DNA from 3 places in the Yersinia mollaretii ATCC 43969 genome. Region 2 is predicted to be linked to each of the others. Evidence: predicted binding sites of a transcription regulator. Region 2 holds the regulator's gene; each other region holds the start of a gene.

Region 1 (4,486 bases), 2.1 Mb from region 2:
GCCGAAGTAAGTCCACTGTACTGCTTCGCGGGCATTGGTTGCTGGACCGGAGATATCGCAACCATATTTGGCTGCCATCTCTTTGATCTGAGCCAGAGCACGATGCTGTTCAGCAATCTCTTCGCGCAGCTGGATAGTCATTTCCAGATCTTTACCGTTTTCCAGATCATCCTGCAAAGAGTTGAACTGAGCCAGTTTGTCTTTCATCAGGTAGTCGATACCGTAAACGGCAACACGACGGTAGTCACCGATGATACGGCCACGGCCATAAGCATCTGGCAAACCAGTCAATACACCAGATTTACGGCAGTTCAGGATGTCTTTGGTGTAAACGTCAAACACACCTTGGTTGTGCGTTTTGCGGTAATCGGTGAAGACTTTTTTCAGTTGCGGGTCAAGTTCACGACCGTAAACTTTGCAAGAGCCTTCGACCATTTTAATGCCGCCGAATGGGATCAGGGCACGTTTTAATGGTTTTTCAGTCTGCAAACCGACGATGGTTTCCAGATCTTTGTTGATATAGCCAGCATCATGGGAAGTGATGGTCGCAACAACGTCGGTATCGAAATCAACTGGCGCATGAGTGCGGTTTTCCAGTTTGATGCCTTCCATCACTTGCGCCCACAGCTTGTCGGTCGCTTCGGTAGAGCCGGCAAGGAAGGATTCATCGCCTTCATAAGGGGTGTAGTTTTTCTGGATGAAGTCACGAACGTTTACTTCGTTCTGCCAGTCACCCTGTGTGAAGCCTTGCCATGCTTTGGCCAATTTTTCATTAAGTTCGGTCATAATGCATCTACCTTTTAATGTGAATTTGTTCGAAAACCGTGTGCGGCCACACTTAGTGTTGCTGGTCACCGCGCAGATAAATTACCCAGTAAGTCAAACCAACCAATAAACCGCCACCAATGATGTTGCCAATAGTGACTGGAATCAGGTTATCAATAACAAAGTTACTTACAGTTAGGTTAGCAAATTGCTCTGGTGCTGCTCCTATGGATTGCCAAAACTCAGGCGTCGCGAAGTTTTTAATCACAATACCCATAGGAATCATAAACATATTGGCGATGCTATGCTCAAAGCCGCTGGCGACAAACATGCCGACCGGTAGGATCATCGCGAACATTTTGTCCATTATGGTACGGCCGGAGTAACTCATCCAAACCGCTAGGCAAACCATTAAGTTAGCCAAAATCCCCAAACAGACGGCTTCAACAAAAGTATGGTGCAATTTGTGATCAGCGGTTTGCAGGACATTTAGCCCCCATTGACCATTTGCCACAGTATATTGGCCGGCGAACCAAATAAGCGCGACGAAGAACAGTGCCCCACACAGGTTCCCAACATAGACATTAACCCAGTTGCAACCCAGTTGACGCCACGTGATGCGGCCACTGGCTTTGGCGACAGTTGTTAATACGGTAGAGGTAAAAAGGTCACCGCCACATACCACAACTAACATTAGCCCCAAGGAGAAACAAATACCACCAACCAACTTGGCAAAGCCGAAAGGCACGCCTGCTGTACCGGTAGTTGCTGTAATATAAAAAACAAACGCAATTGAAATAAACACACCAGCAGTAATCGCTAAATAAAAAGTTTTCAGCGGATGCTTGGTGGCTTTATAGACACCGGCATCTTCAGCTACTTTAGCCATTGCCGCAGGTAATAATGCATCGAAGGGGTTGTCAGCTTTCACACTAACTCTCTTTTTAGGGTTAATAAAGCACAACGAGATACTAGCAAAGCAGTATAGCGTGAAAATTGATATGGATCATATTGCGCGAGTTTAGTTAGGGCTAAATCATTACAGAATGTGCGTGTAATTAGGTTAACATTATGATTTTAAAGGTGAAAAAATATTTTAAGATTTACAAATAATTTTGATTGGACTGTTTTGAAGCCGTAGAGAAGGTTAACTAAAAAGGGTGTTTGTAGTTATTTTTACCATTATTGATCATGAAAAATTAACTATTTATTCACCTCTCTGTCTACTTTATCTCTCGGTAAAATAATGTTTGCTTAATAGTGCTGCTTTTCCACAGAAGTGGCGCCAGAAAATAACGTTTTTTTATGACAAAAACAATTGCTCGGCTCTGCGAGGGATATTTATTTTCGCTAGGAATAATTGCAGCAATAAATAAGCGGGGATCTTAAGATAGCCTCTCCCGTCGATGACTCATTGATCAGCGGGAGAGGCAAAGGGTTTACTCGCCTTTAGCCCAGTAGCGGCGTTTGGCGGTTTGCAGCTTGGCATAGGCACAGAGTAGTGCCTGATGTGCAGGTAACGCTTTCAGATCTTCGTCAACACTGAACAGGCCGTTGAAGCGCTCTTCACCCGCTAATGCTGCTGAAGCCGCCTCGACAGCTTCTTGACCATACATCTTCACAAATGCGCTGTGATATTGCATCGGTTCACGATCTGGCTCTTGAGTCAGCAACAGCAGGGTTTGCAGGCAACGGTAATAATTTGCTTGTTTTGCCGTGAAGACAGAAGAGTTAAAATCTTGCGTCCATTCCAGCCAAATCAGCCCTTGCTCCAAGTCGCCGCCCGCTAATGCCAGCATGGATTTCAGCTCTCCTACGCGCAGGGTATACCAGCCATTATCTTTACCAGTGGCGATACCCAGCAGTTCGCGCACACGGGCGAAGTCGTCCAATCCTTCATCATCCAGTTGTTGGATGAGTTCCAAATACTGTGCTGGCTGCCAATCACTGTCTGGCAGGGCCAACAAGGTATCACGCAGATGCACACCCATGGTGTTGTTTGCCATCAGCAGATCTTCGGCTGGATAGATATCAGACATCCCCGGCACCAGAATACGGCAGGCGTAAACACCTAAATGCTCGTAGTCAGCGATATACACTTCAGCATCTTCCTGATTGAAGATGGCCATCAAGGTGGCGAACTCCTCTTCAGTGCTGCCTTTAAAGCTCCAGTCGACAAACGGATAGTCGGCATCCTCTTTAAACATATCCCAACTGATTAAGCCGCTTGAATCGATAAAGTGGGTTTCTAGATTGGTGTGCTCAGCCACCTCTTCGTCATCAAATGTTGGTGCGGTAAACACATCCAGATCTTTCAGGCTCCGGCCTTGCAATAACTCCGTCACGGTACGTTCCAGTGCGACACCAAAGTCTGGATGCGCGCCGAACGAAGCAAAACAGGTGCCGTTTGAGGGGTTAAACAACACCACACAGATAACGGGGTATGCGCCGCCTAAAGAAGCATCGTAAGAGAGGATCGGGAAACCTTCCTCTTCCAGTTTGGCGATAGCTTCCACCACGCCCGGATAGCGATTTAACACCTCTGCTGGGATCTCTGGCAAACTGATGGATTCCGCGATAATACGGTTTTTCACATAACGTTCAAAGACTTCTGACAGCGCCTGTACGCGGGCTTCGTTCGCGGTATTGCCCGCAGACATGCCGTTTGAAACATACAGATTGCCAATAATATTCATTGGAATATAGATAGTTTCTAAATCTGACTGGCGGGTAAAGGGCAGTGAGCAGATACCGCGCTTGGTATTACCTGACTGCAAATCCACCAGATCACTGGCGACCAACTCCTGTTCTGGATCGTAAAACGCCAGCAGACGCTCATCCAAAATACCTTCCGGCAGCAGATCATCCTCAGGGATCAGGAACCATTTCTCATTCGGATAGTGAACGAAATCGCCCTCGGCAATCGCTTTGCCCAGATAGAAATCCGCGAAGAAATAGTTAGTGGATAAACGCTCGAAATATTCACCCAAGGCCGAAGCCAGTGCCGCTTTTTTACTGGCACCTTTGCCGTTAGTAAAGCACAGCGGGCAGTCGCGGTCGCGGATGTGTACCGACCAAACGTGAGGAACCGGGTTGAGCCAAGAGGCTTCTTCGATATTAAAACCGAGGTCAGTCAGTTTTTGCTGAAAACCGGAGATGGAGTCTTCCAGCGCGGCATCTTTGCCGGGAATAAAGGTTTGGGTCATTGTCGTCACTTTTTGGCGGTACTAAAAACGCGCGATCATACGGGGTTTTGGTTAATAGCTCCACGTATTCCTAAAGCGCAGTAAATGTCACAGTTTTTGTATGGATATTCCGGATAATTCACTAGCTTATAAATAATGGAGTCATAATGATGGGATCTATAAAGCTAACTGTATTAGCCGGAATTTTAGCAGGGATCAGCGGTTCGGCCTTTGCTCTGCCCAATATCACATTATTGGCAACCGGGGGGACTATCGCGGGTGGCGGTGATTCAGCCACCAAATCTAACTACACTGCCGGTAAACTGGGGGTTGATGCTCTGGTAAACGCGGTTCCTGAAATGAAAAAACTCGCGAATATTCAGGGCGAGCAAGTGGTCAATATCGGCTCTCAGGATATGAATGACGAAGTCTGGCTGAAGTTGGCGAAAAAAATTAATGCCGATTGTGCCAAAACAGACGGGTTCGTCATTACTCATGGCACTGATACATTGGAAGAAACGGCGTATTTCCTTGAT
Region 2 (4,486 bases):
TAACCACAAGGCGCTGGCAAAGGCCAGTGCACAGCCGATTAAGGTATCCAGCAGACGCGGCACTAAAAAGTCAGCGCCATCGCCGGTTAATAGCTGCAAGATATACACCGCAGTGATGGTTCTGCCGATCACCGCCAGCCCGTAGTTTTTGCGCTGAACCAGATAGGAGGCCAGAGTGATGAGCAACATAATGCCCAGCGTGGCCCCTTCTGGCATCTGCAAATGCAGCAAACCCGCCGCCAACACTAGCCCGAACAGTGTCCCAAGGGCGCGGTGATGGATGCGCACCTTGGTGGCGTTATAGCCGTTTTGCGTCACCAGCATCACGGTGAGCAAGATCCAATAAGGTTTTGGCAGTTGCATCAAAGCCCCAATATAGCTGCCAGCGGCCAGCGTCACCCCCAGTCGTGCCGCATCGCGCAGTGCTCCAGAGTTAAACGACAGATAGCTGACAAAGGCGGGCCAAAGCGGCTGCTGTTGCTGACTAGACATCAACTCGCGGTCATACAGCGGGCGTCGGTTGCTCAGCAACTGGGCAATATGGCTGACATGGTAGTAGCTAAACTGCGCGACAGGATTATCGGGGTGCTGCTGGGCGATCTCTTCCAGCTCAATCAGTGCATCACCTGCGGTAAAATTGGTCTTAGCATGGTGGTGGTAGAGAATATCATCGGCAATAACGCGTATCTGAGCCGAGATAACCTGAGTATTGCGGCGAATGACCTCCTCGAATTGGCCCTGCTCCATCAACTCTTGCACTTTCTCCGGCTGATTCAGCGCCGCAGTAATGTGCTCTTGCAGGTCGAGCGCCATCTGAAACAGCCCCAGTAGCCGCTTTTGCTCTTTTTTAGTGGCATTATTGATTAAGTTAAATTGTTGATAAAGCTGATTAATCTTATCCATTATCCCCTGTTGACGATCGAGCAGTGGGGGGAGACTCTTTTCGGGCGGCAGATGCTGGGAGAATAGGGTGTATTTGGTGTCGTAATAATCCGCCAGCAAATGATAGAGCTGACTTAAGGGCTCGCGGATCGGCTGGTCTTTGCATAACCGGAACCATAGCCAGTTAAATACGCCATACCAGAGTGTCCCCACGGCGCACAACAGGGGGGCTTGCCAGATAGGTGCACGGCCAACCATGCTGAGGCTGAATATTGCGGCGATTAACGCGGCAGGCAATAAGCGGCCATGGAGGGGGCTGATCGCGCCATTGACACCCAGTACCAGTGCCAATCCGAGCATGATCCACGGCAGGGGAATGTGCCACAGCAACAGCTGTTGGGTCAGGAAACTGCTCAGTGTAAAGAGCGCACCACCGATAATCAGCCGTCGGAAGAAGTGTTGGTGTGGGGTATCCAGCGAGGCAATATTGCAACACGCGGGTATCAGGGAGAACATCAGCCCAAGTCGCAGCTCGCCTATGACAAATCCCAAGGCGGCTGGAAGGCAGAGAACCAATGTTTGGCGTAATGCGTAGTTTACTTCAGGATGATAAATAACCCGTTGCCACTTCATGTAGGCCCCAGAAATTTATTGATCACAAAAGATTGAGAAAACCGATGCCGAGGGTATCGGCACCGGTTTATAGGGAATTAACGGGTGCCGTAAACGACAATCGTTTTACCGTGTGCGGAGATCAGATTTTGATCTTCCAGCATTTTGAGTATCCGCCCCACAGTTTCGCGGGAGCAACCCACTATTTGACCAATTTCCTGGCGTGTAATTTTAATCTGCATCCCATCTGGGTGGGTCATGGCATCAGGCTGTTTTGCCAGATTAAGCAGCGTTTGTGCAATGTGCCCAGTGACATCAAGGAAAGCGAGGTTACCCACTTTCTCGGATGTAATCTGAAGGCGGTTCGCCATTTGTGAAGACAGGCGCATCAAGATATCTGGATTTACCTGAATCAACTGACGGAATTTTTTGTAAGAAATTTCAGCCACTTCACAGGCGGTTTTTGCTCTAACCCAGGCACTACGTTCTTGGCCTTCTTCAAATAATCCAAGCTCGCCGATGAAATCCCCTTGGTTTAAATAGGAGAGAATCATCTCTTTACCTTCTTCATCTTTGATCAGCACCGCAACGGAGCCTTTCACGATGTAGTAAAGCGTTTCGGCCTTTTCACCTTGGTGAATTAGCGTACTTTTCGATGGATATTTGTGGATATGGCAATGAGACAGGAACCATTCGAGAGTCGGGTCTGTTTGTGGCTTGCCGAGAACCATTCGCTGTTATCCTCTGTTGTTATCGCTGCCTAACTTAACAGGGCTCAGAGTTCCCTGTACGGCGTGCTTATAAAATACACTTTCTTTATACCCGACATTTTTTGGAATCTATTGGGTATAGCATATTAATTTGCTCAACTGCCGAAAGGTATAGCCAATATACGTACCGGATAGAAACCCTTCACTGAGTATTGATCACTACCCTATTTAATTCTAGAAACAACACTTTCGGTTCTGTTTGTAGCACAGGATGAGGTCAGTGTCTTGTGTTGTATCGCTTCAGCATGATGAACATCGGGTTACATTGCCAGTTTCTAAATGAAAGGGTAGTCTGGATCAGGAAATTTAACTGGGAGTGAGTGTTATGCAGGCACGTGTAAAGTGGGTTGAGGGGCTGACATTTTTGGGTGAATCGGCGTCAGGACATCAAGTTTTGATGGATGGAAATGCTGGCGACAAAGCACCTAGCCCAATGGAGATGTTGTTAATGTCAGCGGGTGGCTGTAGCGCGATTGATGTGGTGTCGATTCTGCAAAAAGGGCGTAACGACGTGCGCGATTGCGAGGTCACCTTAACCTCTCAGCGCCGGGAAGAAGCACCGCGCCTGTTTACGCAAATCAATTTGCATTTTATCGTCAGCGGCAAGGGCCTCACCGACAAGATTGTTGAGCGTGCCGTTGAGTTATCCGCAGAGAAGTATTGCTCAGTTTCCCTGATGTTAGGGAAAGCCGCGACCATCACTCATAGTTTTGAAATCCGCGAAATCGCCTAAACCCTTCGTGCTTGAAGCTGCAGGGTTGTTAGCTAGGTTCGCTCACCCGAATCACTAACTTGTCGTCAGTGATTCGGGGGCGTGACCGCTGCCATGCCAAGAAAGAAGGAGATTATCCGATCTTCTTCCCTTCCAATAACTGCTGCACTAGCGGTGCCATAATCAGCTCCATCGCCAGTCCCATCTTCCCACCCGGCACCACCAATGTGTTGATATTGGAGATAAATGACCCTTGCAGCATGGCCAGCAAGTAGGGGAAGTCGATCTGATCCAAACCCCGGAAATGAATGACAACAAAACTTTCATCCAGCGAGGGAATGGCTTTCGCCGCAAAGGGGTTGGAAGTATCGACGGTCGGCACACGCTGGAAGTTAATATGGGTGCGAGAAAACTGTGGCGTAATGTAGTTAATATAATCGTCCATAGATCGCACCACGGAGTCCATCACTGCTTCACGGGAGTGGCCGCGCTCGCCGGTATCGCGCACCAGTTTTTGAATCCACTCCAGATTGACAATAGGCACTACGCCGACCAATAAATCGACATGCTTTGCCACATCATGATGCTCGGTCACGACACCGCCGTGCAGCCCCTCATAAAACAGCACATCGGTAGGCTCTGGCAGTGACTCCCACGGGGTGAATGTCCCCGGAATCTGGTTATAAGGCACCGCCTCATCATAAGTGTGTAAGTACTTACGTGAGCGCCCCGTGCCATGCTTGCCATACTCCGACGCACTCTGCTCCAACTGACCAAAGTCATTGGCTTCTGGGCCAAAATAGCTGATATGTCTACCTTGATCCCGCGCCTTACGGATGGCGGCATCCATTTCGGGGCGGGTATAGCGATGGAAGCTATCACCTTCAATTTCTGCTGCGCGAATATTCAACTGCTGAAATATTTTGCGGAATGCCAGACTGGTGGTCGTCGTCCCTGCGCCACTTGAGCCGGTAACGGCTATAACCGGATGTTTAGTTGACATATTAGCTGTAACTCCATGGAGTGGGTCTCTCAGTGGCCGGGGCGGCATTGGCCTGTTTTCGTTAATCGATACGGATTATTTTTAAGGCAAAGTGTTCAGCTTGTCACCTTGATTTTCATCAAATGTTCTTGCGACAAGAGGAGAATTAAGGCTGCTCTTCTGCATCGGCGCGGAATGAACCCCGAGGCATAATATTGATAGTTTCATGTAACTCCGACCAGACTAAAACGGCATCACCGCTCACCAACTGGCGGCGGACATCCTCGACTTTTTGTGCCAGCGAGCGCTCATGTTCGCCATAATCCGTGCCCTCGCGCAGCACGAAGGCTTCCAGCAGATTATCCAGCGTTTCACTGTCGACGTGTTGCCAAGGAATGATCATTACTGTTGCTCCAGATAGGGGGAAAGCCAGGCGGGAATACGTTGTTCCAGCCACATTTGTGGGTGTTTCAGTGAACCGCCGACAAAACCGACGTGGCCGCCATGCTCGGTTAACTGATAATCAAT
Region 3 (4,486 bases), 1.3 Mb from region 2:
TGTAGAACCGTTGGTATTGGCTTTTAATGGCAGCTTATTGGCTTTCCTCTGTCTGTATGCATTTGTTAACGCTATTAAAGGTATCATCGATGGCGGTCGGGAATTAGAACTCGGCTGGGCAATTGTTTATGCTCTGGTGGTTAGCATTTTCTGTTTCACCATCTTCTTAAAACAGCGCCGTTTGAATAAGCGGGTTAAGTCTGAGTTAATTGCGCTGGATACCAAGAGTTGGCTGATGTCAGCTTGCATTAGTTCTGCTTTATTGGTGGCTTTTTTACTTTCCTGGAGTATGGAAGGTACTCGATATGAACATTTGATTGTTTATACCGACCCCACTGTTTTGGCACTGTTAACTCTGATACTGATACCTGTTCCGATAAAAACGGTGATTGCAGCAGTGCGTGAAGTATTACAAATGACGCCAGATACATTAGATACCTCGATGGAGAATTTAATGGATAAGCTGATGGCGAAATACAATTTTGTTGATTACTCACATTACGCCACGCGTATTGGCCGAGGCTTATTTGTTGAAATTCATGTTGTTATACCGCCTGAAATGGAAAACAGTGGCGTGCCTTATTTTGACAAAATACGTGATGAAATATCCCATGCGATTGGTGAATCAGGCCCCCATCGCTGGTTAACTATCTCCTTTACCCGTGATGCTAAATGGTTGTAACACAATGCAATAAACCAAAATGTGGTTTTAAATTAACTCACGAGGGTCATTATTGTTATGGATAAGATGATTGCTAAGCGCCAGATAAAACTTAACCCTATTGATACCCCATCAAGATTTAACGCTGTCTCTAAGGTCGCGATTAGCGATAGCACCATTGCTGCTCGGAAAGCCAAAATCATCAGCAATATGGTCCGGGCTGATATCGATTATCTATTCATTTATGCCGATAAAGAGCATGGTGGCAACTTTGAGTATCTGGCTGGATTTATTCCCCGATTTGAAGAGGCGGCGATGGTGTTACATACCTCAGGGGAAATTTATCTATTGCTGGGTAACGAGAATTTAAAATTATCTCACTATGCACGAGTGAAGAATGTCGGGGTTCATGTTCCCTATTTTTCTCTGCCAAATCAGCCGATGGAAAACAGCAAAACAGTGGCTGAATTGTTGGCGGACACCGGCATTCAAAGGGCTAAAAAAGTGGGCGTCGTCGGGTGGAAACTCTTTACCAGCAAACAGGACGATAATAGTCAGCTGTTTGATATTCCCTATTTTATTCTGGAGGCGATTAAGCAATCTGTTTCACCTAGCACGGCGGTTATTAATGCCACCGCACTCTTTATTGGCAGCGATACGGCTGCCAGAGTAATCAATAATGCTAATGAACTAGCACATTATGAATATGGAGCGAATCTGGCCTCTAATTGTATTCTTAATGCGCTGGCTGCCGTCGATATTGGTAAAACAGAAAAACAACTGGGCAGTTATCTGGCTGATGAAGGGCAACCCAATACAGTCGTCATGATTGCCGCGACGGGCGCTCGTTTTGAACAGGCTAATTTGTATCCCGGTGATAAAGTGGTTCAACTTGGCGATAAGATATCGCTGACCACTGGATTTAAAGGGGGGCTGAGTAGCAGAACGGGCTATGCTGTCCATCAGGCAGATGAACTGCCTTTGGCGGAAAGAGATTATCTCGATAGGGTTGCTATCCCTTATTACACCACCGTCGTGGCTTGGCTGGAAAATATTCGTATTGGCATGTTAGGCAAAGAGATGTATTCGCTCGTTGAGGCGGTATCCCCTAAATCACAATATCACTGGTCGTTAAATCCCGGTCATTTAGTGGCTGATGAAGAGTGGTTGTGTTCCCCTATTTATAGTGGTTCTGAAGAGAGAATCAGCAGTGGCATGTTATTCCAAATCGATATTATCCCTTCAGTAAAAGGTTATGCTGGTGTGAGCGCGGAGGAGTGTATTGCACTGGCAGATCAACAGTTACGCCTCGATCTGGCGACCCATTACCCAGAGGTTTGGCAAAGAATAGAGCATCGGCGTCACTATATTAGTCATGTGCTGAATATACGCCTTAGCGAAGAGGTGTTACCGATGTCGAATTCAGTGGGCTATTTACGGCCTTTCTTGCTGGATAAGCAGCGCGCATTGCAATGTTGCGATAAGGCATAGCACTGATAGTTTAGGTGTCTCGCTAGTTAATATAAGGGGCGATTTCGCCTCTTTTTACGTTCTCTAGCGCCGCTGTAATCTCCGCTTAAATCTCCGTTCACTTGCAGAATTGCTCCCTTGCTGAGATTTCGTGCAAAACTGGAGGCGATACTCTCGCCATCTTGTGGCATAATGCGCGCCGAATCACATTTTCTATAATTCTTGAATATCCCTATTCAGAAATCCAATCGAGAGCGAGCTCTGTGCTAAGTACTAACAATATCACCATGCAATTCGGCAGCAAGCCGCTGTTTGAAAACATTTCAGTAAAATTCGGTGGCGGTAATCGCTATGGCCTGATCGGCGCTAATGGTTGTGGTAAATCCACATTCATGAAAATCCTTGGTGGTGATCTGGCACCTAGCGGCGGTAACGTATTCCTTGACCCGAATGAGCGTCTGGGTAAATTGCGTCAGGACCAATTCGCTTTTGAAAACAACACAGTGCTGGACACCGTTATTATGGGTCACGGCGAATTGTGGGAAGTAAAAGAAGAACGCGACCGCATTTACGCCATGCCTGAAATGAGTGAAGCAGACGGCTACAAAGTGGCTGATCTGGAAGTTGCCTATGGTGAAATGGATGGTTACAGCGCAGAAGCCCGTGCCGGTGAATTGCTGCTCGGTGTGGGTATTCCGGTTGAACAACATTATGGTTTGATGAGCGAAATCGCTCCCGGCTTTAAATTGCGTGTGCTGTTGGCGCAGGCCCTCTTCTCAGACCCGGAAATTCTGTTACTCGACGAACCTACCAACAACTTGGATATCGATACTATCCGCTGGTTGGAACAAGTTCTGAACGAACGTAGCAGCACCATGATCATTATCTCCCATGACCGTCACTTCCTGAACATGGTGTGTACCCACATGGCGGATCTGGATTACGGCGAACTGCGTGTTTATCCGGGTAACTATGACGAATACATGACGGCTGCGACTCAAGCTCGTGATCGTCTGCTCTCTGATAACGCTAAGAAAAAAGCCCAGATCTCTGAGCTGCAATCTTTCGTTAGCCGCTTCAGTGCCAACGCCTCGAAATCTAAACAGGCAACTTCGCGCGCCCGTCAGATTGATAAAATTCAGCTTGATGAAGTGAAAGCCTCTAGCCGCCAGAACCCGTTTATCCGCTTTGATCAGGATAAAAAGTTGTTCCGTAATGCGCTGGAAGTTGAACTGTTGACCAAAGGTTTTGATAGCGGTCCTCTGTTTAAAAAGCTGGATCTGCGCCTGGAAGTGGGTGAGAAAGTGGCTATCCTCGGGCCGAACGGTATCGGTAAATCGACTTTGCTGAAAACGCTGGTAGGGGATTACGAACCCGATTCTGGCACCGTGAAATGGTCTGAAAACAGCAGACTCGGTTATTACGCGCAGGATCATGCCAGCGATTTTGAGATCGAACTGACAGTATTTGACTGGATGAGCCAGTGGAAACAGGAAAAAGACGACGAGCAGGCTGTGCGCAGTGTGCTGGGCCGTTTGCTGTTTAGTCAGGACGACATCAAGAAGAAAGTCGGGGTCTTGTCGGGTGGTGAGAAAGGGCGGATGTTGTTTGGTAAGCTGATGATGCAGCGTCCTAACATTCTGGTGATGGATGAGCCAACCAACCATTTGGATATGGAATCAATCGAAGCGCTTAACATGGCATTGGAAATGTACGAAGGCACATTAATCTTCGTTTCCCATGACCGTGAATTCGTTAGTTCATTGGCGACCCGCGTGATTGAAATGACACCTAGCAAGCTGATTGACTTTACCGGTAACTACGAAGATTATCTGCGTAGCCAAGGTATTCAGTCCTGATTATTTGACGGTGTATCGATAAGAGAGCTGATGCATTGCATCAGCTTTTTTTATGCCCTGAAACCCGCTAAACCTTGCTGCAAACCTCACAATGGGCATCTTTTGTCAGTGTTAAACTGCGAAATTCTGCCGTCATGGCGTCATACATCAATATCCGGCCCGAGACCACTTTCCCATAATCTGTCAGTAATTTTATGGCTTCCATCGCCTGCAAGTTACCAATAATTCCCACCAATGGGGCCATCACCCCAGCTTCAACACAGGTGAGCGCGTTATTGCCGAACAGCCGACTAAGGCAGCGATAACAGGGCTGATCCTCCTGATAGGTAAAGACAGTGACTTGCCCCTCCATCCGAATCGCCGCCCCTGAAACCAGCGGTTTACGCTGGGCATGGCACAGACGGTTCAATTGTTCTCGGCTGGCGACATTATCGGTGCAATCCAACACCAAGTGGTGCCCAGCAATGGTGGCCGCGAGTTGATCGTCATCTAGCTG

The links. Region 2 encodes CRP, which controls carbon source genes, mostly activating them, when cyclic AMP is high. Its sites were predicted from a motif close to ATGTGANNNNNNTCACAT; they were not measured.
Region 1: a site for CRP is predicted at 1,760-1,777, ahead of focA (formate transporter FocA). Genes of this name have one in related genera too.
Region 3: a site for CRP is predicted at 2,324-2,341, ahead of HRD69_RS12685 (ABC-F family ATPase). Genes of this name have one in related genera too.

Annotation. Positions count from the first base shown of each region.
Region 1 covers NZ_CP054043.1:4,043,615-4,048,100, reverse strand. The annotation lists gene pflB (formate C-acetyltransferase) at 1-786, opposite strand, end outside; gene focA (formate transporter FocA) at 839-1,696, opposite strand; gene ycaO (30S ribosomal protein S12 methylthiotransferase accessory factor YcaO) at 2,205-3,971, opposite strand; gene ansB (L-asparaginase 2) at 4,121-4,486, shown strand, end outside.
Region 2 covers NZ_CP054043.1:1,536,942-1,541,427, forward strand. The annotation lists gene HRD69_RS06700 (YccS/YhfK family putative transporter) at 1-1,515, opposite strand, end outside; gene crp (cAMP-activated global transcriptional regulator CRP) at 1,593-2,225, opposite strand; gene HRD69_RS06710 (OsmC family protein) at 2,590-2,997, shown strand; gene HRD69_RS06715 (phosphoribulokinase) at 3,110-3,979, opposite strand; gene HRD69_RS06720 (YheU family protein) at 4,125-4,361, opposite strand; gene HRD69_RS06725 (hydrolase) at 4,361-4,486, opposite strand, start outside.
Region 3 covers NZ_CP054043.1:2,874,984-2,879,469, forward strand. The annotation lists gene HRD69_RS12675 (cation diffusion facilitator family transporter) at 1-682, shown strand, start outside; gene HRD69_RS12680 (M24 family metallopeptidase) at 740-2,152, shown strand; gene HRD69_RS12685 (ABC-F family ATPase) at 2,395-3,990, shown strand; gene moeB (molybdopterin-synthase adenylyltransferase MoeB) at 4,058-4,486, opposite strand, start outside.